DNA from 2 places in the Paraburkholderia sp. UCT31 genome. Region 2 is predicted to be linked to the other one. Evidence: riboswitches for the same ligand, from Rfam matches in the RefSeq annotation. Region 2 holds a riboswitch; the other holds the start of a gene.
The links. Region 2 has a riboswitch for thiamine pyrophosphate ahead of thiC (phosphomethylpyrimidine synthase ThiC). Riboswitches for the same ligand answer to the same signal wherever they lie in the genome.

Region 1 (15,349 bases), on a different contig from region 2:
CAGCGTGCGCGCGTTCGTCTTCTCGGTTTCCATGCCGTTGTAGAACGCGATCTGCTCGGCATTCTCACGCAGCCGGATCAAGCCGAAACGGAAATCGGCCTCGACTTTCTGCGCCTGATAGTTGATCGACACGAGCGGATGGCCGACCTTCTGCGTGATGAGCGAGCCGACCACCGCATACAGCGCGGCGGCCCACACCATGTAGCCGGGGATCTGCAGCGGCATGCCGCCGAGCGAGATGCTCAACGCGCCCGCGAGCGACCACAGGATCGTGATGAACGACACGAGCGTGACGACGGTCGACAGCAGATCGAGCGTCAGCGACAGCGTGGTGGTCGCGAACGACTGCAGGTCGTCGCTGATCCGCTGGTCGGGGTTGTCGGCGAGGCGGTCGCGCTCGATGCGGTAGAACGCGCTGTCGTCGAGCCACTCGTTCAGGTAGCGGGTGGTCAGCCACTGGCGCCAGCGGAAGCCGAGCATCTGGCGCAGATAGCGTCCATACACGGCGAGGATGATGAAACCGAACGCGAGTCCGGTAAAGATCATCAGCAGGTGCGGGAAGTCGTGGACGTTCTTCGCCTGCAGCGCGTTGTAGAAGTCCCTGCTCCAGCTATTCAGGCGCACGTTGATCCAGACGACGAGCAGGTTCATCACGATGATCGTGACGAGCAGCCCCCACGCGATGCCTCGTTCCTCGGAAACCCAGTAGGGCTTGATCAGGGTCCACGCGGAGACCTTTTCGTCGGGCGGCAGCGCAGGGCTGGCGGAAGTATGTGGTGTCATGAGCGTCCTGATGAAGTGCTGACCCGAAGTGCCATTCCGGCGTACGGGTCCAATCTGGTTGACCCATGTCGGGCGATCCCGCGAACTGCGGGCCCCTTTGCGAGGGCGTGGCTGCCGCGGGTCTGCGATACCTGGCCGGGCATCGCGCCATCACGCTCGATGAACGCGAGTCCGGACTGGCGCCCGATTCTGGCGTGACGCCCTTAAGCGAAAATTAATTTTCGGGGCCGGCATCCGCTGGGGTGCCGCCGCCACGCATGCGGCCACGAGCGCCGCGCGCGCCGCGTTTTTGCGGCACCGGTCACGGCATTGTGCCAGAGCGCCGGGCCGCTTCGCACCGGCATCTCGATAGACGGCGCCAGATCAAAATCGGGTTGGCGACCGCGGAGCGCTGGTTTGCGGGCGCCGCGCCTTTTATGGTCTAATGACCTTCGACGAAACAGGGGTGCTTCGCCCACAGGCGGCATGACTTTCATGCCGGGGCGGCGAGGCTGAGAGAGACCCTTTGCACCCGATCCGGGTAATACCGGCGCGGGAAGTTTCCGGAAGCAACCGTCTTCCATTCCCCGCCGGGCGGCGAGCGCAGCTCACATGTGCACGTCGTGACCGGCCGGCTTCACCCGCCGGTTTCGTCCTGGGTACGTGCGTTTTTGGCCGTACGGAAAGGACTCGATGACCGCCTATTCTTCAGACATGCATTTTTCCCTTCGTCACGCCGCCTCGGGCGAGCCGTGCCGTTTTGGTTTTGCCCACCGCAGTCGAACGGAGCGCGCGCGATGAACCGTCCCGCCCGACCCGATTTCGCCGTGCTCGGCGGCGGCCTGTGCGGCCGCCTGGTCGCGTGGCGCCTCGCTGGCGACGGGCATCGCGTGGCGCTCTACGAGCGCGGCGATGCCACCGGTTCGCAGGCTGCCGCGTGGGTCGCCGCCGCGATGCTCGCGCCGCTGGCAGAGGCCGCGAGCGCCGAGCTGCTGATCACGCGGCTTGGCGCGAGTTCGCTCGAAAGCTGGCCGCGCGTGCTTGCCGAACTGCCGGAGCCGGTGTTTTTCCAGCGCAACGGCACGCTCGTCGTCTGGCATCACGCGGATCGCACCGAGGCGCCGCTATTCGAGCGGCGCGTGCGTGCGAACGCGCCGGCCGAGTTGCTCGACGGCGGCTTCGTCGCGTTGGCGGGCGCGCAGCTCGGCGCCGCCGAACCCGCGTTGGCCGGCCGCTTCAGCCAAGGCTGGCTGCTGCCGCGAGAAGGCCAGCTCGACAACCGCCAGGTGTTGTCCGCGCTTGCGGCCGGGCTTGCCGAGCGCGGCGTCGACACGCACTGGAACACGCCGATCGACGACGCATCGCTGCCCGAGGCCGGCATCACCATCGATTGCCGCGGGCTCGGCGCGAAGCCGGTGCTGCCGACGCTGCGCGGCATCCGCGGCGAAGTTGCGCGCGTGCATGCGCCTCACCTGCAGCTGACGCGCCCGGTGCGGCTACTGCATCCGCGTTACCCGCTGTATATCGCGCCGAAGCAGAACGGCCTCTACGTGATCGGCGCGACCGAGGTGGAGGGCGAGGACATGTCGCCCGTCAGCGTGCGTTCGGCGCTCGAGTTGCTGAGCGCGGCGTTTTCGGTGCACCCGGGCTTCGGCGAGGCGCGCATTCTCGAGCTGAATTCGCAGTGCCGGCCGACCTTGCCCGATCATCGTCCCGCGCTGCTGTGGGACGGCGCGCGCACGCTGCGCGTGAACGGCCTGTACCGGCACGGCTACATGATCGCGCCCGAAGTCGCCGACGAAGCCGTGCGCTTCGCGAGCGCGCTGCTCGACGGCCGCGTCGGTGATGCCGACGCATTCGCCGGCTGGCGGCGCGACTCACGCTGGAGCGAGCTGTTCCAGCAGCATTTCGCGCGCGAGCCGGCCCGAGCGTAGCGGCCAACGTGCCGCGCGCGATGCCGCTTGCGCCATCGATTGAACCGTATTCGAACACCATGGACATTCATATCAATCAGAAGCCGTTGTCGTTGCCCGAGGGCGCGACTGTCGCCGATGCGCTCGCCGCCTTTGGCGCGCGTCCGCCGTTCGCGGTCGCGCTCAACGGCGATTTCGTCGCGCGTGCGCAGCATGCGGCGCGCGCGTTGCAAACGGGCGACCGGCTCGACGTCGTGCAACCGGTCGCGGGCGGCTGAGCGCGACCGCGCCAGCCTCTCGCTTACCGAACGCAACAACCGTCGCCGAAAACCCATTGCCGCAACGCGGTCGGTTCTAGCCGCGAGGGCAAACCAGGATGATGCAAATGACTTCTCACGAGACCGCCGACGCGCTGACGCTATACGGTCAAACTTTTGCAAGCCGCGTGCTGCTCGGCACATCGCGCTATCCGTCGCTGCAATCGCTGTCCGATTCGATCGACGCCGCGCGCCCCGGCATGGTGACGGTCGCGCTGCGCCGTCAGATGAACGAGGGCCACGCCGAAGCCGGCTTCTTCGATCTGCTCAAGCGCCATGGCGTGCCGCTCTTGCCGAACACGGCGGGTTGCCTGAGCGTCGGTGAAGCGGTGACGACCGCGCACATGGCGCGCGAAATCTTCGAGACCGAGTGGATCAAGCTCGAACTGATCGGCGACGACTACACACTGCAGCCCGACCCGGTCGGCCTGATCGAAGCCGCCGCGCGGCTCGTCAAGGATGGCTTCAAGGTGCTGCCGTACTGCACCGAAGATCTGGTGATCGGCCGCCGTCTGCTCGACGCCGGCTGCGAGGCGCTGATGCCGTGGGGCGCGCCGATCGGCACCGGCAAGGGCGTGATCAATCCATACGGGCTGCGCGTGTTGCGCGAGCGGCTGCCGGACGTGCCGCTGATCGTCGACGCCGGGCTCGGCGTGCCGTCGCATGCGGCCCAGGTGATGGAGTGGGGCTTCGACGGCGTGCTGCTGAACACGGCCGTGTCGCAGGCGACGCACCCCGACGCGATGGCGCGCGCGTTCGCGCTGGGCGTCGAGGCGGGTCGGCAAGCGTATCTCGCGGGCCCGATGGCCGAGCGCGAGAGCGCGCACGCGAGCACGCCGGTGGTCGGCATGCCGTTCTGGCATCAGGATGGAGGTGCCGCATGACTCAGTCGTTGACGCTGAAGGACCGCGATCTGTTCTGGCCGACGGCCGACGAACTCATCGAAGCCGCCGAGCGCATCCGCGCCCGTCTCGGCGACTGGCCGCCGACGCACGCGCCGTGGCGCATCTGCCTGATCGCACCCGACGAACCGAACGGTGGCGACCTGATCGTGACCGCCGACGCACAGCAGCACGGCGAGCAAATCGCGCGCTGGCTGACGCGGGGTGCGGGCGTGATCGTCGCCGCGGAAAACCACGCGACGCTGCATCTGGGCGGCGAGAAGTATGGCCTCGAAGGCCATCTGGCGGAAGACTGGATTCCCGCGCTTGCCGCGTTCCTCGACTGCGGTTTCGATCCGCGCGACGCGCTGGTGCTCGCGCTCGCGTGGCGCGATGGCGACGAGACCCGCGCCGACGATGCTTTCCCGGCCGACCTCGCTCGCTTTCCGCGCCTTACCGAGCTGCCGGCGGCACCCGCCAAGGCGTTCCCGCGCTGCCCGGCAAGGCTCGGCCTGTATCCGGTGTTGCCGACCGCGGACTGGGTCGAACGGGTGGTCGGCTTCGGCGTGAAGACGGTGCAGTTGCGCCGCAAGTCGGCCGAACCCGCCGACGAGCTGAAGCGCGAAATCGCGCGCTGCGTGGCGGCCGGCCGCGCGCACGACGCGCAGGTGTTCATCAACGATCACTGGCAGGCGGCGCTCGAGGCGGGCGCGTACGGCGTGCACCTCGGCCAGGAAGACGTGCATACCGCGGATCTGTCCGCGCTGGCTGACGCGGGCATCCGCCTGGGCCTGTCCACTCACGGCTTCTACGAGATGCTGAAGGCGCTGCATTTCCGGCCGAGCTACATTGCATTGGGCGCCGTGTTCCCGACCACGACCAAGGTCATGCCGACCGCGCCGCAGGGCTTGCGCCGCCTCGCACGCTATGTGCGGCTGCTCGATGGCGTGCTGCCGCTCGTCGCGATCGGCGGGATCGATCTGCAGGTGCTGCCGGACGTGCTCGCGACCGGTGTCGGCTGCGCGGCCGTGGTGCGCGCGGTGACGGAAGCGGCCGACCCGGCCGCCGCCTTGTCTGCGCTGCAACACACGTTTACGCAATAATCGTCAGGCATAGTCAAGGAACGGGGCACCTCACGGCAGCTTTTGCACGATGGCCCTATAATTCGGCCTTCTCTGTAAAAGGATCGTCAGTTTGGTGCCTTCCTATCCCGAGACCTTACTCGAGCTGCGCGACGTCGACTTCGGTTACGGCGACCGGCTCGTCCTGTCGAATCTGAATCTGCGCTTTCGTCGCGGTCAGGTCGTCGCGGTCATGGGCGGCTCGGGTTGCGGCAAGACCACGGTGCTGCGGCTGATCGGCGGCCTCGTGCGCGCCCAGCGCGGCCAGGTGCTGTTCCATGGCGAGGACATCGGCGAGCAGACGCGCGAAGGCCTTTACGCGCTGCGCCGCAAGATGGGCATGCTGTTCCAGTTCGGCGCGCTGTTCACCGACATGTCGGTGTTCGAAAACGTCGCCTTCTCGCTGCGCGAGCACACCGATCTCCCCGAAGAACTGCTGCGCGACCTCGTGCTGATGAAGCTCAACGCGGTCGGCCTGCGCGGCGCGCGCGACCTGCTGCCGTCCGAGATTTCCGGCGGCATGGCGCGGCGCGTGGCGCTCGCGCGCGCAATCGCGCTCGACCCCGAACTGATGATGTACGACGAGCCGTTCGCCGGTCTCGACCCGATCTCGCTCGGCATCACCGCGAACCTGATCCGCACGCTGAACCGGGCGCTCGGCGCCACGTCGATTCTCGTCACGCACGACGTGCCGGAATCATTCGCGATCGCCGACTACGTGTACTTCCTGTCCAACGGCGGTGCGCTTGCCGAGGGCACGCCCGACGAACTGCGCGCGTCGACCGATCCGACCGTGCGGCAGTTCATCGACGGCGCGCCGGACGGCCCGTTCAGATTCCACTATCCGGCGCAGACGCCGCTCGAGGCGGACTTCGGCATGGGCGGAGGCCAGTCATGATCAGTACGATCGGGCGCTCGGTCATCACCGGGCTCGGCACCGCCGGCTACGCGACGCGCTTCTTCCTGCGGCTCGTGCTCGAATTTTTCCCGCTGCTGCGCCGCCCGCGTCTTGTCACGAAGCAGATCCACTTCGTCGGTAATTATTCGCTCGTGATCATCGCGGTGTCGGGGCTGTTCGTCGGCTTCGTGCTCGGGCTGCAGGGCTATTACACGCTGAACCGTTATGGCTCCGAGCAGGCGCTCGGGTTGCTGGTCGCGCTGTCGCTCGTGCGCGAGCTCGGGCCGGTCGTGACCGCGCTGCTGTTCGCCGGGCGCGCGGGCACGTCGCTGACGGCCGAAATCGGCCTGATGAAGGCGGGCGAGCAGCTCACCGCGATGGAAATGATGGCCGTCGATCCGGTCAAGGTCGTGATCGCGCCGCGCCTGTGGGCCGGCATCGTGTCGATGCCGATCCTCGCCGCGATCTTCAGCGCGGTCGGCGTTCTGGGCGGTTACGTGGTGGGCGTGCTGCTGATCGGCGTCGATGCCGGCGCGTTCTGGTCGCAGATGCAAAGCGGCGTCGACGTGTGGCGCGATGTCGGCGCCGGGGTCGTCAAGAGTGTGGTGTTCGGCCTCGCGGTGACCTTCGTTGCGCTGTTTCAGGGCTACGAGGCGAAGCCGACGCCGGAAGGCGTGTCGCGCGCGACGACCCGCACGGTCGTGTACGCGTCGCTCGCGGTGCTCGGGCTCGATTTCCTGCTGACCGCACTAATGTTCAGCTAAGACCGCGCAGCATGCCGGCTGCCGGCGGTGCATGATGCGCCGCGCACGGCGGGAGGTGGCGGCGGCGCGGCGGATTCACTTTGGGATGACGATGAAAAAGAATGTTCTCGACTTCTGGGTCGGCCTGTTCGTGGTGCTGGGTTTCGTGGCGTTGCTGTTTCTTGCGCTGAAGGCCGGCAATATGAGCTCGTTGTCGTTCCAGGCAACCTACCCGGTCAAGCTGAAGTTCGACAACATCGGCGGGCTGAAGCCACGCGCGCCGGTGAAGAGCGCCGGCGTGACGGTCGGCCGGGTCGCGTCGATCGGCTTCGACAGCAACACCTACCAGGCGCTCGTCACGATCGATATCGACAAGCAATATCAGTTTCCGAGGGACACTTCGGCGAAGATCCTGACCTCGGGTCTGCTCGGCGAGCAGTACATCGGGCTCGAGCCGGGCGGCGACTCGGAAATGCTGAAGGCCGGCGATACGATCTCGATGACGCAATCGGCGATCGTGCTGGAAAACCTGATCGGCCAGTTCCTGTATAGCAAGGCCGCGGATTCCGGCGCGGCGAAGCCCGCCGCATCCGCCCCTGCACCGGCGCCGGGCGCGCCGGCCTCCGGCGCTGCCGGCCAGTAAGGCCAACAAGGAGAATTAGATGCAAACGACACTGCAGACCGCGCGCAGCGGCGCGCGCGTCCTACAGTTCGGCAAGGTCGCCGTGGCGACTGCGCTGCTCGCCGGTTGCACGACCGTGCAGACGCCTACCAAGGGCGACCCGTTCGAAGGGCTGAACCGTACGATCTTCACCGTCAACGACAAGATCGACCAGTACGCGCTGAAGCCGGTTGCGCAGGGCTACGTTTGGGTCACGCCGCAGCCGGTTCGCGACAGCGTGACGAACTTTTTCTCGAACATCGGCGACGTCTATATCGCGGCGAACAACCTGCTGCAGCTGCGCATCGCCGACGGCGTGTCCGACATCATGCGGATCGTGATCAACACGTTGTTCGGCGTCGGCGGCCTGTTCGACGTCGCGACGCTCGCGAAGCTCCCGAAGCACGACAACGACCTCGGTCTGACGCTCGGCCACTACGGCGTGCCGGCGGGCCCCTATCTGGTGCTGCCGCTGTTCGGGCCGAGCACGGTGCGCGATGCGGTGGGCTCGCTCGGCAACTACTACGTGAACCCGATCAGCTACGTCGACCCGCCGGGCCTGAGCTGGGCGCTGTATGGCCTGAACATCGTCAACACGCGCGCGAACCTGCTCGGAGCGAGCAACCTGCTGGAAGGCGCGGCGCTCGACAAATACTCGTTCGTGCGTAACGCGTATCTGCAGCGCCGGCAGTATCTGTTGTCGGATAACCGCCGGCGGCCGCAGGAACTGCCGAGCTACGACGAGGAAGCGCCGCTGCCGAAGTACGACGAAGGCGAGACGGGCGCGGCAGGTGCGCCGGCCAAGCCGGCTCCCGCATCCGGCGCGGCCGTGGGCACGCCGCAAGGCGCGTCGGCACCGGAGGCCGCGTCGGGCGCCGAAACACCGCCTCTCGACCTGAAAGGCGGCCCGGAAACGCAAATTCCGGCCGGTCAGTTGGTGCCGCCCACGCGCTTCAACTTCCCGTCCTTAAGATTTCATTGAACGTGCAGCCGTAACAGATCGATACGACTCTCGCAGTTTGCGCATGGATTGCCGTCGAACTCGCGTGATAAGGTCGGTTCAAACTGTTGCATTATTTTTGAGGCAAAGCTCGATATGAAAAAATTCTTCCTGATTCCGTTGTTTGCCGCGTTGTTTTCGTTCATCAGCGCGGGCGCATCGGCGCAAACCGTCGACACCAGCGCGCCCGACGCGCTGATCAAGACCGTCACCCAGCAGGTGATGGACGCGATTCGGGGCGACAAGTCGATCCAGCAGGGCGATATCACGCACATCACGGCGCTCGTCAACGAAAAGATCCTGCCGTACATCGATTTCCGCCGCACCACCCAGCTCGCGATGGGCCGTAACTGGCGCACCGCGACGACCGAACAGCAGAACCAGGTGGTCGAGCAGTTCAAGATGCTGCTGATCCGCACGTACGCGGGCGCGCTCGCGCAGGTGCGCGACCAGCAGATCCAGTACAAGCCGTTCCGCATGAACCCGGACGACACCGACACGGTGGTGCGCTCGGTCGTGATGAACAACGGTCAGCCGATCGAACTCGACTACCGCCTGTACAAGACGGCGCAGGGCTGGCGCGTGTATGACATCAACGTGCTCGGCGCGTGGCTGATCCAGGCGTATCAGCAGCAGTTCAACGAGCAGATCCAGCAGAAGGGCGTGGACGGACTGATCCAGTTCCTCACGCAGCGCAATCAGCAACTCGCCGCGGGCAAGCAGTCGTGAGCGACGTGCTGAACCCGGTTGCGAACCGCTTCGACAGCGGCACGATGCTGACCCACGAGAGCGCGAAGGCCGCGCTCGCGGCGGGTCTGCAACGCATCGCGGCGGGTGCGGGCGGCGTCGATTGCGCGCCGCTCACGCAATTCGATTCGTCGGCGCTCGCCGTCCTGCTCGCGTGGGTGCGGGCCGCGGCGGCGCGCGGCGGCAAGTTCGAAATCGTCAATCTGCCGGCTGGGCTCGCCAGTCTCGCGCAGGCCTACGGCGTCGATACACTTCTCTCTTCTGGCGCCTCCAGCATGGTTGCGTCAGCGCGACATTGACGCTCCTCTAGCGTCGTCTCCCCCCTTCCGGCCAGGCCGGGGGTGTCAGTTTTTGCCCTATAATCAAACGTTTTTTTGGGGCGTCGAACTGGCCCCCTAATCGGCCCCGGTTCCCGTTTCTTCCAGCATTTGCGCGTCCCCAAGCTCCATCGGGGCTACTTCAGGCGCCGCGACGCACGCGGCCCATAGTCATGTCAGCCATAGAAATTCGTAACGTCAAGAAGCGCTACAAGGACTTGCAGGCGCTCAAGGGCGTCAGCCTCACGGTCGAAGAAGGCGAGTTCTTCGGACTGCTCGGTCCGAACGGCGCGGGCAAGACGACGCTCATCAGCATACTCGCGGGTCTCGCGCGCGCCGACGAAGGCAGCATCGCGGTGCGCGGTCACGACGTCGTCGACGATTTCCGCAACGCGCGCCGCGCGCTCGGCGTGGTGCCGCAGGAGCTCGTGTTCGATCCGTTCTTCACGGTGCGCGAAACCTTGCGCATCCAGTCCGGCTACTACGGGCTGCGCAACAACGACGCGTGGATCGACGAGATCATGGCCAATCTCGATCTCACCGAAAAGGCCGATGCCAACATGCGCGCGCTGTCGGGCGGCATGAAGCGCCGCGTGCTGGTCGCGCAGGCGCTCGTGCACCGCCCGCCGGTGATCGTGCTCGACGAGCCGACCGCGGGTGTCGACGTCGAGTTGCGCCAGACGCTGTGGAAGTTCATCTCGCGCCTGAATCGCGAAGGCCACACGATCGTGCTGACCACGCACTATCTGGAAGAAGCCGAATCGTTGTGCGACCGCATCGCGATGCTGCGCCGTGGCGAGGTCGTTGCGCTCGATCGCACCAGCACACTGCTGCAGCGTTTCGCCGGCATGCAACTGTTCGTTCGCTTCGCCCAGGGCGTGCTGCCCGCCGAGCTGCGTCCGCTCGAGGCGGAAGGCGGCGCCGGCAACGGCAATGGCCGCCAGCATCTGCTGCGCATGACGAGCTACGACGACGTCGAGCGCATCCTCGCGCAATGCCGCGCGGCCGGTTGTACATTCGAAGAAATCGAGGTCCGCAAGGCCGACCTCGAAGACGTATTCGTTCAGGTGATGAACGGTCCAGAAGTGATCGAGGGGCTTGCATGAGCGGGTACAGTGGATTTAGCACGCTGTTTTACAAAGAACTGCTGCGCTTCTGGAAGGTGTCTTTCCAGACCGTGCTCGCGCCCGTCATCACCGCGCTGCTTTACCTGACCATCTTCGGCCACGCGCTGCGCGGCCACGTGCAAGTCTATCCGGGCGTCGAATACACGAGCTTCCTGATTCCGGGCCTCGTGATGATGAGCGTGCTGCAGAACGCGTTCGCGAATAGTTCTTCGTCGCTGATTCAATCGAAGATCACCGGCAACCTCGTGTTTGTGCTGCTGCCGCCGCTGTCGCACCACGAGATGTTCGCGGCCTACGTGCTCGCGGCCGTGGCGCGCGGGCTGTGTGTCGGCTTCGGCGTGTTCATCGTGACGATCTGGTTCGTGCCGCTCGCCTTCACCGCGCCGCTCTACATCATCGTGTTCGCTATGTTCGGCTCGGCGATTCTCGGCACGCTGGGTCTGATCGCCGGCATTTGGGCCGAGAAGTTCGACCAGCTCGCCGCGTTCCAGAACTTTCTGATCATGCCGCTCACGTTCCTGTCGGGCGTGTTCTACTCGACGCATACGCTGCCGCCCGTATGGCGCGAAGTATCGCGGCTCAATCCGTTTTTCTACATGATCGACGGCTTTCGCTATGGTTTTTTCGGCGTGTCGGATATCGACCCGCTGGTGAGCCTCGCGATCGTCGCCGGTTTCTTCGTGGTGCTGGCCGCCGTGGCGATGCGCATGCTCGCTACCGGCTACAAGCTGCGCCACTGACGAGGAGCTTCTCTCATGTTGCCGACTCCCGAACAGGTCAAACAGTACATTGCAGCTGGACTCGCGTGCGAGCATCTCGAAGTCGAAGGCGACGGTCAGCATTTCTTTGCGACGATCGTCTCGCCGAACTTCGAAGGCAAGCGCCTGATCCAGCGTCACCAACTCGTGTATGCGGCGCTCGGCGACCGCATGCGCGAAGAAATCCACGCGCTCAGCATGAAGACGCTGACGCCCGCCGAATGGCAGAACGCGTAATCTGGAAATTTTGTGCGAATTACTCAGGAAGGGCGCGACACCGCTAGCGGCGCGCCGAACACAGACAAAGCAGGTCCGGACGCGAACCGGGCCGATCAGGAACCGACAGGCATGGATAAACTCATCATTGAAGGTGGCTACCCGCTCTCCGGTGAAGTTGTCGTCTCGGGTGCGAAAAACGCGGCATTGCCGATCCTGTGCGCGGGTCTGCTGAGCGCCGATCCGGTGCATCTGGAGAACGTGCCCGATCTGCAGGACGTGCGCACGATGCTCAAGCTGCTCGGCCAGATGGGCGTGCGTATCGAAGCCGGCGAAGGGCGCGTGGCGCTCGACGCGTCGAAGGTCGACAACCTCGTCGCGCCGTACGAAATGGTGAAGACGATGCGCGCGTCGATTCTCGTGCTCGGTCCGCTCGTCGCGCGCTTCGGTCATGCGCGCGTGTCGCTGCCGGGCGGCTGCGCGATCGGCGCGCGTCCGGTCGATCAGCACATCAAGGGTCTGCAGGCGATGGGCGCCGAGATCACGATCGAGCACGGCTTCATCGAAGCGCGCGCGAAGCGTCTGAAGGGCGCGCGCATCGTCACCGACATGATCACCGTGACCGGTACCGAGAACCTGCTGATGGCGGCGGTGCTCGCCGAAGGCGAGACGGTCATCGAGAACGCCGCGCGCGAACCCGAAGTGGTCGACCTCGCGCGTCTGCTCGTCGCGATGGGCGCGAAGATCGAAGGCATCGGCACCGACCGTCTGGTGATCCATGGCGTCGACAAGCTGCACGGTGCGAAGCACACGGTGATTCCGGACCGCATCGAAGCGGGCACTTTCCTGTGCGCGGTCGCAACGGCCGGCGGCGACGTCATGCTGCGCAAGATGCGTCCGCTGCTGCTCGAAGCCGTCACCGAAAAGCTGCGCGAAGCGGGCGTCACGGTCGAGGAAGGCGACGACTGGATGCGCGTGCGCATGGACAAGCGCCCGAGCGCGGTCACGTTCCGCACCTCCGAATACCCGGCGTTTCCGACCGACATGCAGGCGCAGTTCATGGCGCTCAACACGATCGCGGACGGTACGTCGCAAGTCGTGGAGACGATCTTCGAAAACCGTTTCATGCACGTTCAGGAACTGAACCGTCTCGGCGCGAGCATCACGATCGACGGCAACACCGCGCTCGTCACCGGCGTCGAAAAACTGTCCGGCGCGAAGGTGATGGCCACCGATCTGCGCGCGTCCGCGAGTCTTGTGATCGCCGCGCTGCGCGCCGAGGGCGAGACGCTGATCGACCGCATCTATCACCTCGATCGCGGCTACGACCGCATGGAAGCGAAGCTCAATGCGATCGGCGCGAAGGTGCGCCGGGTTTCCGGGAGCGGGGCATGAGTTCGATGCCGCAAACGTCGTCGTCGCCGGCGGTCAGCGCGCCGCTCACGCTCGCGTTGTCGAAAGGGCGTATCTTCGAGGAAACGCTGCCGCTGCTCGCGGCGGCCGGCATCGAGGTAGCGGAAGATCCGGAGAGCTCGCGCAAGCTGATTCTGCCGACCACCGACCCGAACCTGCGCGTGATCGTCGTGCGCGCGACCGACGTGCCGACCTATGTCGAGTACGGCGCGGCCGACTTCGGCGTGGCCGGCAAGGATGTGCTGCTCGAGCATGGCGGCAGCGGCCTGTATCAGCCGGTGGATCTGGACATTGCGCGTTGCCGCATGTCGGTCGCGGTCGCGGCCGGTTTCGATTATGCGAACGCGGTGCGCCAGGGCGCGCGTCTGCGGGTCGCTACCAAGTATGTTGAAACCGCTCGTGAGCATTTTGCCGCCAAGGGCGTTCACGTCGATCTGATCAAGCTGTACGGTTCGATGGAACTCGCTCCGCTGGTTGGACTCGCCGACGCGATCGTCGACCTGGTCAGCTCGGGCAATACGCTGCGCGCGAACAATCTGGTCGAGGTGGAGGAGATCATGCAGATTTCGTCGCGTCTCGTCGTGAACCAGGCAGCGCTGAAGCTCAAACGCGCCGCGTTGCGGCCGATTCTCGACGCGTTTGCCAATGCTTCGTCGAAAACCGCCGCCCCGGCGCCCTGACTGACGATGGCAATGTGACGTTGCACTGATAGCGCGCCTTACCGAAACGGATACCTGTATGTCTACCAAGATTCGCAAACTCGATTCCACCGCTCGCGACTTCCACAAGTCGCTGCATGCGGTGCTCGCGTTCGAGGCGAGCGAAGACGAAGCCATCGAGCGCGCGGTCGCGCAGATTCTGAACGACGTGAAGGCGCGCGGCGACGAGGCGGTGCTCGAGTATACGAATCGCTTCGATCGCGTCGATGCGAAAAGCGTGGCCGAGCTCGAACTGCCGATGGCCGAACTCGAGGCGGCGCTCGAAAGTCTCGAGCCGAAGCGGCGCGCGTCGCTCGAAGCGGCGGCGGCACGCGTGCGCGGCTATCACGAGAAGCAGAAGATCGAGTGCGGCAGCCATAGCTGGCAGTACACCGAAGCGGACGGCACCGTGCTCGGCCAGAAGGTCACGCCGCTCGATCGCGCGGGGATCTACGTGCCGGGTGGCAAGGCCGCGTATCCGTCGTCGGTGCTGATGAACGCGATACCGGCGCGAGTGGCCGGCGTGCGCGAAATCGTGATGGTCGTGCCGACGCCGGAAGGCGTGAAGAATCCGCTCGTGCTCGCGGCGGCTCTGCTGGGTGGCGTCGATCGCGTGTTCACGATCGGCGGCGCGCAGGCGGTAGCTGCGCTCGCGTACGGCACGCCGACCGTGCCCGCGGTCGACAAGATCTGCGGCCCCGGCAACGCGTACGTCGCGTCGGCGAAGCGTCGCGTGTTCGGCACGGTCGGCATCGACATGATCGCCGGGCCGTCGGAAATCCTCGTGTTGTGCGACGGCACGACCGACCCGCGCTGGGTCGCGATGGACCTGTTTTCGCAAGCCGAGCACGACGAGCTCGCGCAATCGATCCTGCTGTGCCCCGACGACGCGTTCATCGCGCGCGTGCAGGAAGCGATCGACGAACTGCTGCCCACCCTGCCGCGCCGCGAAGTGATCCGCACGTCGCTCGAAAACCGCGGCGCGCTGATCAAGGTGCGCGACATGGCCGAGGCCTGCGCGATCGCCAACGACATCGCGCCGGAGCACCTTGAAATTTCGGCGCTGGAGCCGCATCAGTGGGCGCAACAGATCCGTCACGCAGGCGCGATCTTCCTTGGCCGTTACACGAGCGAGAGCCTCGGCGACTACTGCGCGGGCCCGAATCATGTGCTGCCGACGTCGCGTACCGCACGGTTTTCGTCGCCGCTCGGCGTCTATGATTTCTTCAAGCGTTCGAGTCTGATCGAGGTCAGCGCGGAAGGTGCGCAGACGCTCGGCGAGATTGCCGCGGAACTGGCATACGGCGAAGGTCTGCAAGCGCACGCACGCAGCGCCGAATACCGGATGCGGCAGAACAACAACGAACGCGGCTGAGGCGGAGCGCTGAGCGCGCTGGCGCGCGGCGGAACTCAAGCAGGCGTAAGCGGGAGCAGGCGAAGCGGCGAGGGCGGCAACCGCCGCCGCATCGACCGGCTTCCATGTTTTCCGGCTTCCACCCGCTCGAGCGACGGCTCGAGCCCACCCGCCCCGTTCAATAACGACGACAGAGACCAACCCGAGCGCCCCACGCCGACGACGCCGACCCGGCGTCTTTAGCACGGCCCGGCCCCCGAACCTATGACGACACCTCAAGACATCATCCGCAGCGACGTGCTCGCAATGACGAGCTATCCGGTTCCCGACGCCACCGGCTTCATCAAGCTCGACGCAATGGAAAACCCGTTTCCGCTGCCGCCGGAACTTGCCGCGCATCTCGGCGAGCGTCTGGCCGGCGTC
Region 2 (15,349 bases):
TGCATCGGCGGTGCAACGATCATCCCCACGAACCGGATCACGCCGCCCGTCACCGTCGATGCCGCCGGCGCCGCCAGCGGCGCGGCGAGCAATGCCACCACCGCGACTGTGCGACCGAACGTTCGCCACCGCCTGCTTTCCGCTTTCATGTGCACCTCTTTGTCAATCGGCGCGAGTCGCCTCGCGCCATTCACGCGCCATCCCGCGAATCGCTTCGCCGGAGTGCGGCCTTCGCTGCACTTTGTTTAACGGCAATCCTCTGACTGGCTTGAACGCAATGCGGACCACACCGCTTTCTTCTCGCACCGCACAAAAACGGTCAATCGACGGGCGCGACGTCGCAAACGGAGCTGCGTGAGACAGCGTGCTACCATCAAACTTTCGTCTCGCTGCTGCCGCGCGGCCTCACGCTTTGTCGCCCGGCGCCTCTCGATCGCTCTTCCCCAACACCTGGTCGTTTTGCCCGTGACTTCTCTGCGTCGTCCGACTTTCCGTGCTCTCGCCCGCTTGCGCCCATGCCGCGCAGGCGAGTGCGCGCGCGCGGGCGTCGCGTCGCACGGCCCCGGCGAGACGTCCCGAACGGTCCCGCTTCACGCCGCCCGGCGCCCTCGCTGACGCAGCCCGCCAATTCCCAGGGCCGCGTCGCCGGGCACCGGGCTCTCCCATTCGTCCACTCATCCGCCGACCACCCCATGGGTCGTTGCACGCGGCCATCCATGACCGCCTTATCCGGAGTCCTGATGATGAAGAAGATCAAAACCTGCTACCTGACCGAACTCGACGTGACCCGCCTCGAGAAATACGCGGCCACCGACGCCAAGTTGCAGCACATGCTCGACGATGTGCTCGAACGCGCGGTGATCGTCGACTCGCACGACATCCCCGCCGACGTCGTCACGATGAACTCGCAAGCCACGCTGAGCGACACGGCGAGCGGCGAACAGATGACGTGGACCGTCGTCTATCCGCCCAACGCCGATTTCGCGCAAGGGCGCCTGAACGTGTTCTCGCCGGCTGGCCTCGCGCTGCTCGGCGCGCGCCGCGGCGAGAGCATCCGCTTCACGCCACCCAGCGGCGATCAGAAAGTGCTCAAGCTCGACAAAATCCTGTATCAGCCTGAAGCCGCCGACGATTTTTCACTGTAAGGCGGCCGTTCCCTCGCTGTAAGTTGCCCTGTCTGATGCGGTCTCGATTCAAGCATAGGAGATGTCTGGGGTCTCATCCGGACCAGTTTTTTGAATCATTCAGACAGGTTGCCAAACCGCGGGCGGGCGGTGTATCGTGTGCGCTGCTAACGCGGGGGTCCTGCGTAGCGCGGAGCTGGAGGTCCGTGTTGCGTGGGTGAGAAATACCCTTTGAACCTGATCTGGATAATGCCAGCGCAGGGAAGCGTACGGATTTCGCTCCAGCCTCAAGGGCCTCACCTCTGCGCGATTTCCGACTACTTCCATCTCGGTCTCCTGCTTAGCCGCCCCACTTTGTACGGAGACTTACATGAACGCCAACCCGAAGTTTATTTCCGCCGAAGCCCACGTGGACGAGGCCGCCGTCGCGCCGTTGCCGAATTCGCGCAAGGTCTACGTGACCGGCTCGCGCCCCGACATCCGCGTGCCGATGCGCGAAATCTCGCAGGCCGACACGCCCGACAGCTTCGGCGGCGAAAAGAATCCGCCGATCTACGTGTACGACACCTCGGGCCCCTACTCCGACCCGGACGCGGAGATCGACATCCGCGCGGGTCTGCCCGCGCTGCGCGAGGCGTGGATCGAGGAGCGCGGCGACACCGAGCCGCTGACCGGTCTGTCGAGCAGCTTCAGCCGCGAGCGCGCCGCCGATCCGGCCACCGCGCAGCTGCGCTTTCCGGGACTGCATCGCACGCCCCGCCGTGCAATTGCCGGCAGGAACGTGACGCAGATGCACTACGCGAAGCAAGGCATCATCACGCCGGAAATGGAATACATCGCGATTCGCGAAAACCAGCGCCGTGCCGAGTACCTCGAGACCCTGAAGACGAGCGGCCCGAACGGCGCGAAGCTCGCCGCGATGATGGGCCGTCAGCACCCCGGCCAGGCATTCGGCGCGAGCGCGTTCGGCCCGAACGGCCTCACCGAAATCACTGCGGAATTCGTGCGCGAGGAAATCGCGCGCGGCCGCGCGATCATCCCGAACAACATCAATCACCCGGAAAGCGAGCCGATGATCATCGGCCGCAACTTCCTCGTGAAGGTCAATGCGAACATCGGCAACTCGGCGGTGACATCGTCGATCGGCGAGGAAGTCGACAAGATGACGTGGGCGATCCGCTGGGGCGGCGACACGGTGATGGATCTGTCGACCGGCAAGCACATTCATGAAACACGCGAATGGATCATCCGCAACAGCCCGGTGCCGATCGGCACGGTGCCGATCTATCAGGCCCTCGAAAAGGTCAACGGCAAGGCTGAAGACCTCACCTGGGAAATCTTCCGCGACACGCTGATCGAGCAGGCCGAGCAAGGCGTCGACTACTTCACGATCCACGCGGGCGTGCGTCTGCAATATGTGCCGCTCACGGCGAACCGGATGACCGGCATCGTGTCGCGCGGCGGCTCGATCATGGCGAAGTGGTGTCTCGCGCATCACAAGGAAAGCTTCCTGTACGAGCATTTCGAAGAGATCTGCGAAATCATGAAGGCCTACGACGTGGCCTTCTCGCTCGGCGACGGCCTGCGTCCCGGCTCGATCTACGACGCGAACGACGAAGCGCAACTGGGCGAGCTGAAGACGCTCGGCGAACTCACGCAGATCGCGTGGAAGCACGACGTGCAGGTGATGATCGAAGGTCCGGGCCATGTGCCGATGCAGCTGATCAAGGAGAACATGGACCTGCAGCTCGACTGGTGCGACGAAGCGCCGTTCTACACGCTCGGGCCGCTGACCACCGACATCGCGCCGGGCTACGACCACATCACGTCGGGCATTGGCGCCGCGATGATCGGCTGGTTCGGCACCGCGATGCTGTGCTACGTGACGCCGAAGGAACACCTCGGTCTGCCGAACAAGGACGACGTGAAGACCGGCATCATCACGTACAAGCTCGCCGCGCATGCCGCCGATCTCGCGAAGGGTCATCCGGGTGCGCAGGTGCGCGACAACGCGCTGTCGAAGGCGCGCTTCGAATTCCGCTGGGAAGACCAGTTCAATCTCGGTCTCGACCCGGACAAGGCGCGCGAATTCCACGACGAAACGCTGCCGAAGGATTCGGCCAAGGTCGCGCATTTCTGCTCGATGTGCGGCCCGCACTTCTGCTCGATGAAGATCACCCAGGACGTACGCGAGTTCGCCGCGCAACAAGGCGTCACCGACGACGAAGCGCTGAAGAAAGGCATGGAAGTAAAGTCGATCGAGTTCATGAAGCAAGGCGCGGAGATTTATCAGCGGCAATGAGCGGGTTGCGCGATTCGCGCGAACCAGCACTGCAGTATCGAAGCCCGCCGGCATGGCGGGCTTTTTTATTCCACCGCATCGAGCAGGCACGTTGCGTGCTGAGAGAAGGGAAACATCTGTTTCCAACAACGAGCGGAGTCAGCATCATGAAATCGATCCGTCATCTCGGTACTCGTCTTGGTACGGTCGCAGCCGCCCTTTCACTTGTCGCGGGTCTCGCGGCATGCGGCGACATGTCCCCACGCACACGCGATACCGCGATCGGCGCGGGTGTCGGCGGCGCGGCCGGCGCGGCGATCGGTGGCAGCGGCTTGTCGACGTTGGGCGGCGCGGCGGTAGGCGGTGTCATCGGTAACCAGGTCGGCAAGTGAGCGGCAAGTGAGCGTTGCGTCCGATGACGCGTCTAACGATTCATACAGGACAGCAAACGATTTTTTCGGACCACGATCCGGACTGCCGAGGGCGGCGGATGCGGTGCGCCCTCGTCCCGGCAACGCGCGTGGAAATAGGCTGAAATATGCGGTTGCAGTTTTGCCACAGCGCTGCCGCGGCAAGAGCGTAAGCTCCTCGTAACGACGTCGCGCAAGGCGGCATCGGTTCATCGAGGAGCGCGCCATGAAGTCCCGCGTCGTCACCCATCTTTGCGTGGTGCGCCTCTCGACGCCACGCGATTCGTCCAGTTTTTCCGCGAGGTTCGCGCGTCCCGCCACCGCGATTTGCGTGCTCGCCTCGAGTCTCTTTTTGGCAGGCTGCTATTACCCCGCCGGCTACTATCCCGCCGGCTATTACCCGTCGTACTATTCGACCGCGCCCGCGACCACAGCCGACCAAACCGCGCCGGCGACCGATCAACAGCAGCCGCCTCAAGCCCAGGCGCAAATGCAGGTCGCACCGCAAGACATGCCGCCCGGTTATGCGGTCCCCGCGCCCGGTTATGCGGCGCCGCCGGTTTATCCCGCCTACTATCCGCCGCCGGCTTATCCTTATCCCGCTTATTACGGCTACCCCGCCTACTACGGACCGTCGATTGCGATCGGCATTGGCGGTTATTGGGGCGGCCATTGGGGCGGTCATGGGGGCGGCCACTCGCATTGACCTGTCCTCTTTCGTCGCGGAGCGTGCACGCGCCGGCACTTCAACTGCCGGCGCGCGCGCTTCTTCATGAGTCGTTTTTCCGCGCGTATCGCCCTCCGCCGCGCATACCTCGCCCGTACTTTCCCGGCTTGACGCGCCGGTACGGCGCTCTATCCTTGGAAGGTTTCATGCAGCACCCGCTTAAATCGCGCGACGCCGCTTTGTCGAGGTCACTTGCGAGCGTCCGCCGAATCAGAGCGACGCGCCGTCATGCGCAATCCCCCGCGTCGAATTACACAACAACGAAGGAGACGTGATGTTTCATCAACTACTCACTCCGGTTGGCAATGCGCTTTTTCCGTCGTTCATCGTCGCCGCGCTGCCGATCATCGCCGTGCTCGCGCTGCTCGGCTGGGCGCGCAGGCCCGCGTGGCAAGCGTCGCTCGCGGGGCTGATCATCGGTTTGATCGTGGCGATTTTCGTCTGGCAGTTTCCGGTCGGGCTCGCGTTCAACTCGGTCGCGGCTGGCGTCGTGTTCGCGATCTGGCCAGTGATGTGGATCGTGGTCACCGCGATCCTGCTGTACAACATCGCGCAGCGCTCGGGACGCTTCGAGGCCTTCCGCCTGTGGATGATCGACAACCTGCCGAACGACCGGCGCATCGTGCTCGTCGTGGTCGGCTTTTCGTTCGGCGCGCTGCTCGAGGGCATTTCGGGTTTCGGCACACCGGTCGCGATCACGAGCTCGCTGCTGATCATGCTCGGCTTTCCGACGCTCGAAGCGCTGACCTTCACGCTGATCTTCAACACCGCGCCGGTCGCGTTCGGCGCGCTCGGCGTGCCGATCACGGTGCTCGGCGCGGTCACGCATCTGCCGTCCGATGTGCTCGGCAAGATGGTCGGGCGGCAATTGCCTTTCTTCGCGGTCCTGCTGCCCTTCTATGTGATCGCCGTGTACGCGGGCTTTCGCAACATGCTGCGGATCTGGCCGGTGCTGCTGGTCGCGGGCCTGAGCTTCGCGCTGACCCAGTTCGTCGTCTCGAACTTCATCAACTACAGCCTGACCGACGTGCTGTCGTCGCTGGTTTCGCTGATCCTCACCGTTGCTTTCCTGCGCGTCTGGAAGCCCGCCGTCGATCCGAAATTCGCGGTCAACGTCGATCGCATCAGCGAGGTGCGCGGCAAGATCGGCGGCGCACAGGGCTGGTATCCGTGGATCATCGTGTCGATCGTCGTGATCATCTGGACGATCGCGAGGATCTTCACGATCGGCGACATCAAGGTGTCGTGGCCCGGTCTCGACAAGGCCGTGTTCATCACGCTTTACAACACGCCGTACGGCGCGGTCTGGGACTTCCAGCCGCTCTCGACCGGTACCGCGATCCTCGTCGCCGCGCTCATCACGGCGTTCGTCGTACGGCTCTCGCCCGCCGAGTTCGGCAAGGCGATCTCCGATACGTGGGTGCAAACGCGCATCGCGATCCTGACCGTGGCAACGATCGTCGGCCTCGCTTACCTGATGAACTACTCGGGACTCACCTACACGCTCGGTCTCGGCGTTGCGTCGGTCGGGCCGCTGTTTCCGCTCGTGTCGGCGTTCCTCGGCTGGGTGGCGGTGTTCCTGTCGGGCAGCGATACGTCGGGCAATGCGCTGTTCGGCAATCTGCAGGTGGTCGCGGCCAACCAGCTCAATCTGAATCCGGTGCTGATGGCGGCGACCAACTCGTCGGGCGGCGTGATGGGCAAGATGATCTCGCCGCAGAACATCGCGACCGGCGTCGCGACCACCGAGTTGAAGGGCAAGGAAGGCGTCGTGTTCGCCAAGACCTTCAAACATTCGATTCTGCTGACGGTGCTGCTTGGCGTGCTCGTCTGGGCGCAGCAGAACGTCCTGCCATGGATGATTCCGCATTGAGGTCGCGCCAGTAACGGCGCAATGCAATTCACATCTTTTCGGACGGCCGCCCGCGCATCGCGGGCGCCGTTTCCGATCCCATCCCCACTGCCGTTCCGCCTGATCGCAATTTTTCTCACATATCGGCGAGAATTGCTCGTTTGGCGCGCGCCCTCGCAGCGCTTACCATCTACCTCATCGGACGCGGCCGTCTCCCGGATCTTGCCGTTTCATCCTGTACTGAAACGATTCGCGCGATCGCACTGTTACGATGAGCTGGCGTCCCGACTCAACTGCGCGCGGCGCCATTCCAATGAAAACCAGAAACCTGCTGCAACTGCTGATCCTCGCTGCCCTGTGGGGCGCATCGTTCCTGTTCATCCGCGTCGGCGTGACCGACTTCGGCGTCGCGCCGCTGATGGCGCTGCGCGTCGGCATCGGCGCGCTCTTTCTCGCGATCGTGCTGATCGCGCGACGGCCGCTGCAACAGTCCGCCACCGTGTTGCGCACGCACGCAGTGCCGCTGCTCGTGGTCGGTATCGTCAATTCGGCGGCGCCATTCTGCCTGTTCGCGTATGCCGAGCTGACACTGTCGGCGGGCGTCACGTCGGTGATCAATGCGTGCGCGCCGCTGTGGGGCGCGCTGGTCGGCTTCCTGTGGCTGCGCGACCGGCTCAGCGCACTGCGCACGCTCGGTCTCGTGGTCGGCTTTCTCGGCGTGCTGATGCTCGTGTGGGATCAGATCGCGGCGCCGGCCGGCTCGGCCGCCTCGCCGCTGAGCGTCGCGCTCGCGGCCGGCGCCGCGCTCGGCGCCACGCTGCTCTATGGCATCGCCGCCAACTACACGAAGCGTCACCTGACTGGCGTCGACGCGCTGACCGTCGCGACCGGCACGATGATCGGCGCGACGATCGTGCTGCTGCCGCTCGCGGTCATCTACTGGCCCGCCGCGCCGATCTCGCTGCGCGCGTGGGGCGCGGTGATCGCGCTCGGCGTCGCCTGTACCGGCATCGCGTACATGCTTTTCTTCCATCTGATCGCAGTCGCCGGGCCGACGCGCGCGATCACCGTGACCTTCGTGATTCCGATCTTCGGCATTCTGTGGGGCGCGTTGTTTCTCGGCGAGACGGTGTCGCCCGGCATGCTCGAAGGGTGCGCGGTGATTCTGGTCGGCACCGCGTTGGCGACCGGCGTAGTCAAGCGCTTGCCGTGGATGGGGACGCGGCGCGCGGATACCTGAGCGCACGGAGTCAATCGGCAACCGCGTCGGGTCGCGGCTTGCCGATCCGGTCACGTTACATCGGCTCACGTGCGCGCCGTTCGCGCGTCAAATGCATAGTCAAAAAAAACCGCCCGGATTTCTCCGGGCGGTTTCGTCGAACCGGCGGCGTCGGCCGCGAGGCTCTCGTATCAGTGCAGCTGGTCGGCCATCAGGCTCATGATCTGCTTGGCCTGCGAGCTTTCGTCGAGCTGACCCTTGTCGTCGACCACGGCCACGCGGGTCTGGTTCGGCGTCACGGCGCGCACGTTCACGCGATACTGCCTGGCGACCTTCTCCTTCTTGCCGTGGAAGACCTGGCTCCAGAAGCCCTGCTCGGCCGACGACATATCCTTCGGATCGACGTAGCGCACGAAATAGAGGCCGCGGCTCATGTCGCGATCGTCGACCGTGAAATTGCTGCGATCGAGCGCGAGGCCCACGCGCAGCCACGCGCGGTCATACGGCTCGGCGAGTGTGAGTTCGGTCGATGAGAGCTGCGCCGACGTGTTGTTGGCCGAATCCGCGTCCGGCATAGGCGGTTGCGCCGCGAGCGCGACGTTCTGCGCGACAACGGCGGCCGTCGCCGACTTCGCACCCGCCGTCGCCGCGTTCGGCGCGATCTGCGTGCCCGCGGGCGACAGCTCGGCGTTCTGTGTGCCACCCGCGTTGCTACCCGAATCGGCCCGCGCCAGCGAGACCATCAGGCGCTTCAGGTATTCCTCCTCGAGCGCCGGGTCGTTCGGCTTGGGTTGCCACTGGGTCGACTCGTTGTTCGTACCGGTGATCGCCTCACGCATGCCTTTCTGGCTGACGAACACATAGGTGCCGCCGTTCGGCGCCGCTTCGAGACGCGTGCGGAACTTGTTGCGCTCCGAACTCACGTAGCTGTTGCCCATCGCCTTCGACAGCGTGTTGCGGATAAAGCCGTCGTTGATCTGCGCGTGGGTTTCGTTCCAGTCGGTTTCCATCACGCCCTTGTCGCGCTGGTCGACGACGAGCAGGAAGCCCTGCTCCTGCCAGAAGCGGCGGATTTGCGGCCAGGCCTGATCGGGCGTTTTATTGTCGATCACGAGCCAGCTCTCGGTGCCGTCGCGCTGGATGTGGATGCCCTGGACGGGCGGCACGACCGCGACCGCGTCGCCGGCCGGCGCCTGTGCCTGCACCTGTTTCAGCGTGGACAGCGAGGTTTCGCCGCCCTGCGGCGGCAGCGAACGCTGATCGGCCGTCTCGTCGATCATGTTCGGCGGTACGGCAAGCGATACCTGCTTCGAACGGGAGTCGCTCCTATAGTCGATTTTGGTCGGCGACGAGGTGCCGCAGCCGGCGACCAGCCCGCCTGCCATGAGCACTACTGCAAACCGCTTGGTGAGACGAAAATCAGTCATGTTCGGGGAATCCTTCCGCTACGCCACGGCAAGTTTCCGTGGATCAACCCAACATTTTACCGGTCCCGGCGAGGCCTGTGCAAAAACTGGGGTTTGCCCGCGAATCGCCGCATGCCACGGCTACGAAGCGACCACGGGAAAAAAGTCCGCGCCCATCATGCTATTTGCCTTCTTATGAGGTAAATTTAACACTCAATAACACTTTCGGGTTGACCTTGGGAGTATTCCCAAGTCTTTGCCGGAGGCCCGCCGAATAAGGGCTTCCGGTCTGCATGCGGCTTGTTTTTAAACATGGCGCGCGGTCCTGTCCGCCGCGATGTGCAAAGACCAGAAAAAACCAGCGCCAGGTTAATCGAGTTATCTCAATAAAAAATCCGGCGCCGAACGAGGAAGGCCTCATGTCCCAGTCCTGTCTCAATCCATCCGCGATCGCCTCGGCGATCGCCGTCGTCGCGTGCTGCGCGAGCTTCGGCGCGCATGCCGAATTGGGCGGCACGATGCCGAGCCAGGTGGTGTCGGGCGCGAGCGCGCCGCGCACGCTGCTCAATGGCGCACTGCGCGAGCGCACGTGGACCGACGCTGGCAATACGACCATCAACGAATACGCGACCAGCACCGGCCTGATCGTCGCCTACGCGTGGCAAGGCCCGACGATGCCGGATCTGCACGCGCTACTCGGCAAATACGGCGACTCGTACAAGACAGGCGCCGCGGCGGCGGCCGGCAGCGGCAATCTGCATTCGTCTCGGGTCACGCGCGCCGACGTGATCGTCGAGTCCGGCGGACCGATGCGCGGCTACGTCGGCCGCGCGTGGCTGCCGGCGGCTTTGCCCGCCGGCGTCACCTCCGACGACATCCAGTAACGCGTGCGCCCCGCACGCGTCGCTCGCGCCCCCTTCACGCCTGAGTTCCACCCGACGGATCGCCACGCCATGAAATCCGCCTTGCGTTTCCATGCCCTGCTTCTGATCGTCTGCGCGGCCCTCGTCGGCTGCGGCGGCGGAGGCGGCAGTTCCTCGTCCAGCTCGTCCGGCTCGGGCTCGACGCCGTCCGCGACCGCGCCGACCTCGTCGACCAGTTCCACGAGCGCGTCGAACACGACGCAGAGCGCGAACGTGCCGCAATCGACCACGCCCAACGTGCAGCTGGTCACGGTCGGCGTATCGCCCGGCAGTACGCGCAACATGCTGACGACGAGCGTCACCGTCTGCCAGGCCGGCACCAGCAACTGCGCGACGATCGACGACATCCAGGTCGACACCGGCTCGAACGGCCTGCGCATCCTCGCATCGGCGCTGCCGACGACCCTGTCGCTGCCGAGCATCGCCGCGGGCGGCGGCGTGAGCGCCGAATGCGCGGTGTTCGGCAGCGGTTATGCGTGGGGCTCGATCCGCAACGCGGACGTACGCATGGCTGGCCAACAGGCGTCATCGATTCCGATCCAGGTAATCGCCGACAGTGCGCTGCCCGCCGCACCCACCGACTGCGCGAACTCCGGCGCGTCGCTGCTGACGGTGTCGAGCCTGCACTCGAACGGGATCCTCGGCGTGGGCCTGTTCCCGGTCGACTGCGGCAACGGCTGCTCGAACTCCGCATTGCCGCGCTGGTACTACAGCTGCACGACGAGCGGCTGCACCGCAACCGCGCAGCCGCTCGCACAGCAGGTGACCAACCCGGTCAGCAGCTTCCCGCTCGACAACAACGGCGTCGTGATCGACCTGCCGGCCGTCGCCGATGCGGGCGCGGCCAGCGTGTCGGGCTCGTTGATCTTCGGCATCGGCACCCAGTCGAACAACACGCTGACGAGCCCGAACGTCCTGAAGGCGAACGCCGCGACCGGCTACGTGACGACGAACTCGGGCGGTCAGACCTATGCGGTGAGCTATCTCGACAGCGGCTCGAACGGCCTGTTCTTCCACTCGACGCAGTTCCCGTTGTGCGGCTTCTGGTACTGCCCGACTTCGACGCAGTCGGCGAGCGCGTCGATCTCCGGCATCGATGGCGTGTCGAGCACGGTGTCATTCGACATAGCCAATTCGAGCACGCTGTTCTCATCGTCGAACAACGCGTTCGACAATCTCGCCGGCAATTCGAGTCAGGGCTTCGGCTGGGGCTTGCCGTTCTTTTACGGCAAACGCATTTACACGGCGATTGCGGCGCGCAATACGTCGGCCGGCCAGGGGCCGTATTACGCGTTCTGAGATTGATTGGGTTGGATGCGCAGCGATGGCGCGGAACGCGGACGGGAACTCAGCCCGCCGCGCTGGCCGGTTGCGCGGCCGGCGCGGCCAGCTTTGCCGGCGCGAGCCAGCGGAATACGTCCAGCTCTTCGCCGTGGAACGTGCACTCGGCGGCGGCCGGCGTGCTGACCCTCTTCGGCTCGGCCTGCTTCGCGGCCACGTTGACGTCCGTCGCCGCTTGCGATGCCGATGCCGCGAGCGGCGCGGAGACCGCCACCTCGGACGCGCTTAGCCGATGCTCGATCGTCCCCTCCACCACGACGCGCGAGCCGCGAATCGCGGCCCCGCGATGCGTGACCCGCAGCGTATCCGACGACATCCCCGACGACGCCTCGGCCAGCTTGCTGCGCATCAATTGTTCGCATGCGCCCGAGTTGCGGGTACCGATCGTGCAGGCCGCCAGCAGCGCCGCGGCGCTCGCGACACAGGCGATAGAGAGAAGGCGAATCTTCATCGATGTTCCGTTGTTCCAGGCCTCGGTCATTGTAGCTTACGACCCCATCGCCCGGCTTAGCGGCCGCCTGCCGCTTGACCTTGATGCGGCGCATCGGCATTGTGTTGACCGGTCGCACGCTCGATGGCGCAGCCGGCAGCCCGGTTGCCCACATTGCGCGGCGAATTCAAAACGACTCTACCCCCGGTAACGATCTCGGCTTCTTCATGCTCAGCCTCGTCCTGCTCGCGATCGTCGCCTACGCCGCGACCAATATCGACAACCTGTTCGTGCTGCTCGGCTTTCTGACCGAAACGGGCGTGGAGCGGCGCCGCGTGGTTGCGGGACAGTACGCGGGCTCTTTGATCCTCGTCGCCGCGGCGCTCGTGCTCGCGGCCTTGCTCACGCGCCTGCCGGCCGGTTATGTGGGCCTGCTCGGCTTGCTGCCGATCGTCGTGGGCCTGCACAAGGCCTGGCAGCGCTTCGGTCCCGGCCACGCGCGGCGCAACGCCAGCGAAGATAGCGAGGACAGCCGCGCAAGCGCTCCGCCATCCGTTCGCGGCTCATCGAGCTGGACCGTCGCGAGCGTCGCCATCGCCAACGGCTCGGACAACCTCGCCGTCTACGTGCCGCTATACGCGAGTCGTACGCCCGCCGAGAACGCGCTGGTTTCGCTCGTGTTCGTCGTGATGATCGGGCTCTGGTGCGCGGGCGCGGCATGGCTGGTCGACCATCCGTTGCTCGGCGCGCCGATCCGACGATACGGCTCGGCGCTGCTGCCGCTGATCCTCCTCACGATAGGCGTATCGGTGATTGTGAACAGCGATACGTTGCGACTTTTGTCCGGCGCGTGATCAACGCGGGGCGTCGACGAAGACTGCGCGGCACGCACCGGCTTCAGCTTGCCGCCTTCAGCGTCGTAGTCTTCGTCTGCCGATCCTGCTTCGCCAGTCTCAATTCGCCGGCTGGGTCGGTTGCACGTAAGTACGCAGGCCCGCCAGCGGCGCGCCATAGCCGCCCGCGCTCGCGTTGTTCGGCAAGCCGTTGACCAGTTGCGCACGCGGATCGGTCGGATTCAGATTCAGCTCGCCCGCCTGCTGGTTGCCATGCGTCGGATACTCGCTGCCGCGCGCCGCCTGCGGGATCAGACGCGTACTGTTCTGCGGCGCGTTCATGTCGTTCTGCGCGCTGAGCCCCTGCGCGCCGGCCTGCCCGACGAACCCACATGCCAACGCCGCGCACGCGCAGATCCTCGCGAGGCTGGATATCTTCGCTACCCTTTTCATGTTCACCTCCTGCTCTGTGAATTGACGACGCCTCGTGAGCTCACCCCTGAATCGAGTGCCGCGCGAGCGTCCCACGGCACCTTCCATACGAGCGGCCGCTCGCCCCCTTCTGCAGCCGAGCAGGCCGCGGCCCACTCCACCTCGGCCCTTGACGCTTTCTCAATAATATGTTCCTATTGCGCACTATGTACCGCGCCCAGACCACCCTATCGCTACTACTAGCCCGCTCTACCGGGCTAGGTCTGCTGCTGCGCGCGTCCGCTTCTCTCTGATACACCGAAGCATCGCTTGAATCCCCAGTAACTGACCCAGCCCCGGTTTCCGACCGGCGGCCCAGTATCGCGTTTTCGTCGTCCGGTCGACACCCATTCCACGGTCTCTCCCCCGGATGATGAAAATGTTGAAAAACCCTGCTACCAAGTACCGTTCGTTCAAGCCGATCAATTTGACGGATCGCCAGTGGCCGTCGCGCACCATCACGCGCGCGCCGATCTGGATGAGCACCGATCTGCGCGACGGCAACCAGGCGCTGTTCGAGCCGATGAACGCCGAGCGCAAGATGCGCATGTTCAAGACGCTGGTGCAGATCGGCTTCAAGGAAATCGAAGTCGCGTTTCCGTCGGCGTCGCTGACCGATTTCAACTTCGTGCGCGAGCTGATCGAGGGCGGCCATATTCCCGACGACGTGACGATCGAAGTGCTCACGCAGGCGCGCGACGATCTGATCGAGCGTACTTTCGAATCGTTGCGCGGCGCCCCGCGCGCGATCGTCCATCTGTACAACGCGACCGCGCCGGAATTCCGCAAGATCGTGTTCGGCCTCGAAAGGAGCGGCGTGATCGAACTCGCGCAGAAGGCCGCGCGCACGATGAAACGCCTCGCCGACGCGCAACCGGACACGCACTTCACGCTGCAATACAGCCCGGAAGTGTTCAGCGGCACCGAACTCGAATTCGCGAAGGAAGTCTGCGACGCGGTGTTCGACATCTGGCAACCGACGCCCGAGCACAAGGCGATCGTCAATCTGCCGGCCACCGTCGAAATGGCCACGCCGAACGTCTACGCCGACCAGATCGAATGGATGCACCGCAATCTCGCGCGCCGCGACTCGCTGATCGTCTCCGTCCACCCGCATAACGACCGCGGCACGGCCGTCGCGGCCGCGGAGCTCGCGGTGATGGCTGGCGCGGATCGCGTCGAAGGTTGTCTGTTCGGCAACGGCGAGCGCACCGGCAACGTCGACCTCGTCACGCTCGCGTTGAACCTGTACACGCAGGGCGTCGACCCCGAGCTCGATTTCTCGAACATCAACGAAGTCGCGCGCACGGCCGAGGAATGCACGCAGTTGCCGGTGCATCCGCGTCATCCGTATGTCGGCGATCTCGTCTTCACCGCGTTCTCGGGCTCGCACCAGGACGCGATCAAGAAGGGCTTCGCCGCGCAGAAGCCGGACGCGATCTGGGAAGTGCCGTACATGCCGATCGATCCGAGCGACCTCGGCCGAACCTACGACTCCGTGATTCGCGTGAACAGCCAGTCGGGCAAGGGCGGTATCGCGTACCTGCTCGAGCAGAGCTACGGCGTCGTGTTGCCGCGCCGCCTGCAGGTCGATTTCAGCTCGGCCGTGCAGCGCTTCACCGACCAGAGCGGCCAGGAAGTCACGCCCGCGCAGATCTGGGAACTGTTCCAGCAGGAATACGTGCGCACGGCCGAGCCGGTCCGCTATATCAGCCACAGCCTGTCCGAGCATGACGGCCGCGAGCACATCAAGCTCAACGTCGAAATCAACGGCACGCCGCGAGTGCTGGGCGGCGCCGGCAACGGCCCGCTCGACGCGCTGATGCACGCCTTCGACGTGCCCGTGCGCATCCAGCACTACGAGGAACGCGCGCTCACGCAGGGCGCCGATGCGCGCGCGATCGCGATCGCCGAAATGGCCGGCGCCGATGTGGCCGGCGGCGCGTTCGGCGTCGGTGTCGATGCGAACCTGATCACCGCGTCGATCCGCGCGGTGATCAGCGGCGTGAACCGCGCGTATGCACGCGTGAACACGGATGCCCAGGAGCGCTTCTTCGACGCCGCGCTGAGCGACGCGACGGTGTGAGGCCAGCGTCTGCCGCGTCGAACGTGCGGCACGCCGCAGGTTCGACGGGCTGACGACAACCAAGAAGGGGCGTTTCGACGCCCCTTCTTTTTTAATGTGGATTTATCCGCGTCAACGTTTCGGCCGACGGTCAATGAAACACGTCCCGGCCGAAGTACTTCAGCGAAATCCGCTGATACGTACCGTCTTTTCTCATGCCGGCGAGCGCTTCGTCGATCGCCAGGCGCAGCTTCGGATTGCCCTTGC

Region 1: linked by a shared signal. The riboswitch ahead of F6X40_RS18520 (FAD-dependent oxidoreductase) and the one ahead of thiC (phosphomethylpyrimidine synthase ThiC) in region 2 are both predicted to bind thiamine pyrophosphate.

What each region holds. Positions count from the first base shown of each region.
Region 1 is NZ_VZQP01000020.1:41,021-56,369, reverse strand. It holds gene F6X40_RS18525 (ABC transporter ATP-binding protein/permease) at 1-783, opposite strand, end outside; TPP riboswitch at 1,215-1,338, shown strand; gene F6X40_RS18520 (FAD-dependent oxidoreductase) at 1,560-2,696, shown strand; gene thiS (sulfur carrier protein ThiS) at 2,756-2,953, shown strand; gene F6X40_RS18510 (thiazole synthase) at 3,061-3,876, shown strand; gene thiE (thiamine phosphate synthase) at 3,873-4,976, shown strand; gene F6X40_RS18500 (ABC transporter ATP-binding protein) at 5,068-5,892, shown strand; gene mlaE (lipid asymmetry maintenance ABC transporter permease subunit MlaE) at 5,889-6,656, shown strand; gene mlaD (outer membrane lipid asymmetry maintenance protein MlaD) at 6,748-7,278, shown strand; gene F6X40_RS18485 (VacJ family lipoprotein) at 7,298-8,278, shown strand; gene F6X40_RS18480 (phospholipid-binding protein MlaC) at 8,393-9,025, shown strand; gene F6X40_RS18475 (lipid asymmetry maintenance protein MlaB) at 9,022-9,342, shown strand; gene F6X40_RS18470 (ABC transporter ATP-binding protein) at 9,534-10,466, shown strand; gene F6X40_RS18465 (ABC transporter permease) at 10,463-11,227, shown strand; gene F6X40_RS18460 (BolA family protein) at 11,243-11,482, shown strand; gene murA (UDP-N-acetylglucosamine 1-carboxyvinyltransferase) at 11,594-12,856, shown strand; gene hisG (ATP phosphoribosyltransferase) at 12,853-13,554, shown strand; gene hisD (histidinol dehydrogenase) at 13,613-14,947, shown strand; gene hisC (histidinol-phosphate transaminase) at 15,191-15,349, shown strand, end outside.
Region 2 is NZ_VZQP01000002.1:36,558-51,906, reverse strand. It holds gene F6X40_RS01480 (hypothetical protein) at 1-149, opposite strand, end outside; gene F6X40_RS01475 (GreA/GreB family elongation factor) at 744-1,145, shown strand; TPP riboswitch at 1,289-1,406, shown strand; gene thiC (phosphomethylpyrimidine synthase ThiC) at 1,495-3,426, shown strand; gene F6X40_RS01465 (glycine zipper 2TM domain-containing protein) at 3,573-3,797, shown strand; gene F6X40_RS01460 (hypothetical protein) at 4,042-4,521, shown strand; gene F6X40_RS01455 (L-lactate permease) at 4,817-6,415, shown strand; gene F6X40_RS01450 (DMT family transporter) at 6,708-7,634, shown strand; gene bamC (outer membrane protein assembly factor BamC) at 7,805-9,040, opposite strand; gene F6X40_RS01440 (DUF2844 domain-containing protein) at 9,439-9,903, shown strand; gene F6X40_RS01435 (DUF3443 domain-containing protein) at 9,973-11,241, shown strand; gene F6X40_RS01430 (hypothetical protein) at 11,291-11,734, opposite strand; gene F6X40_RS01425 (cadmium resistance transporter) at 11,941-12,567, shown strand; gene F6X40_RS01420 (hypothetical protein) at 12,667-12,999, opposite strand; gene leuA (2-isopropylmalate synthase) at 13,397-15,103, shown strand; gene F6X40_RS01410 (amino acid ABC transporter substrate-binding protein) at 15,234-15,349, opposite strand, start outside.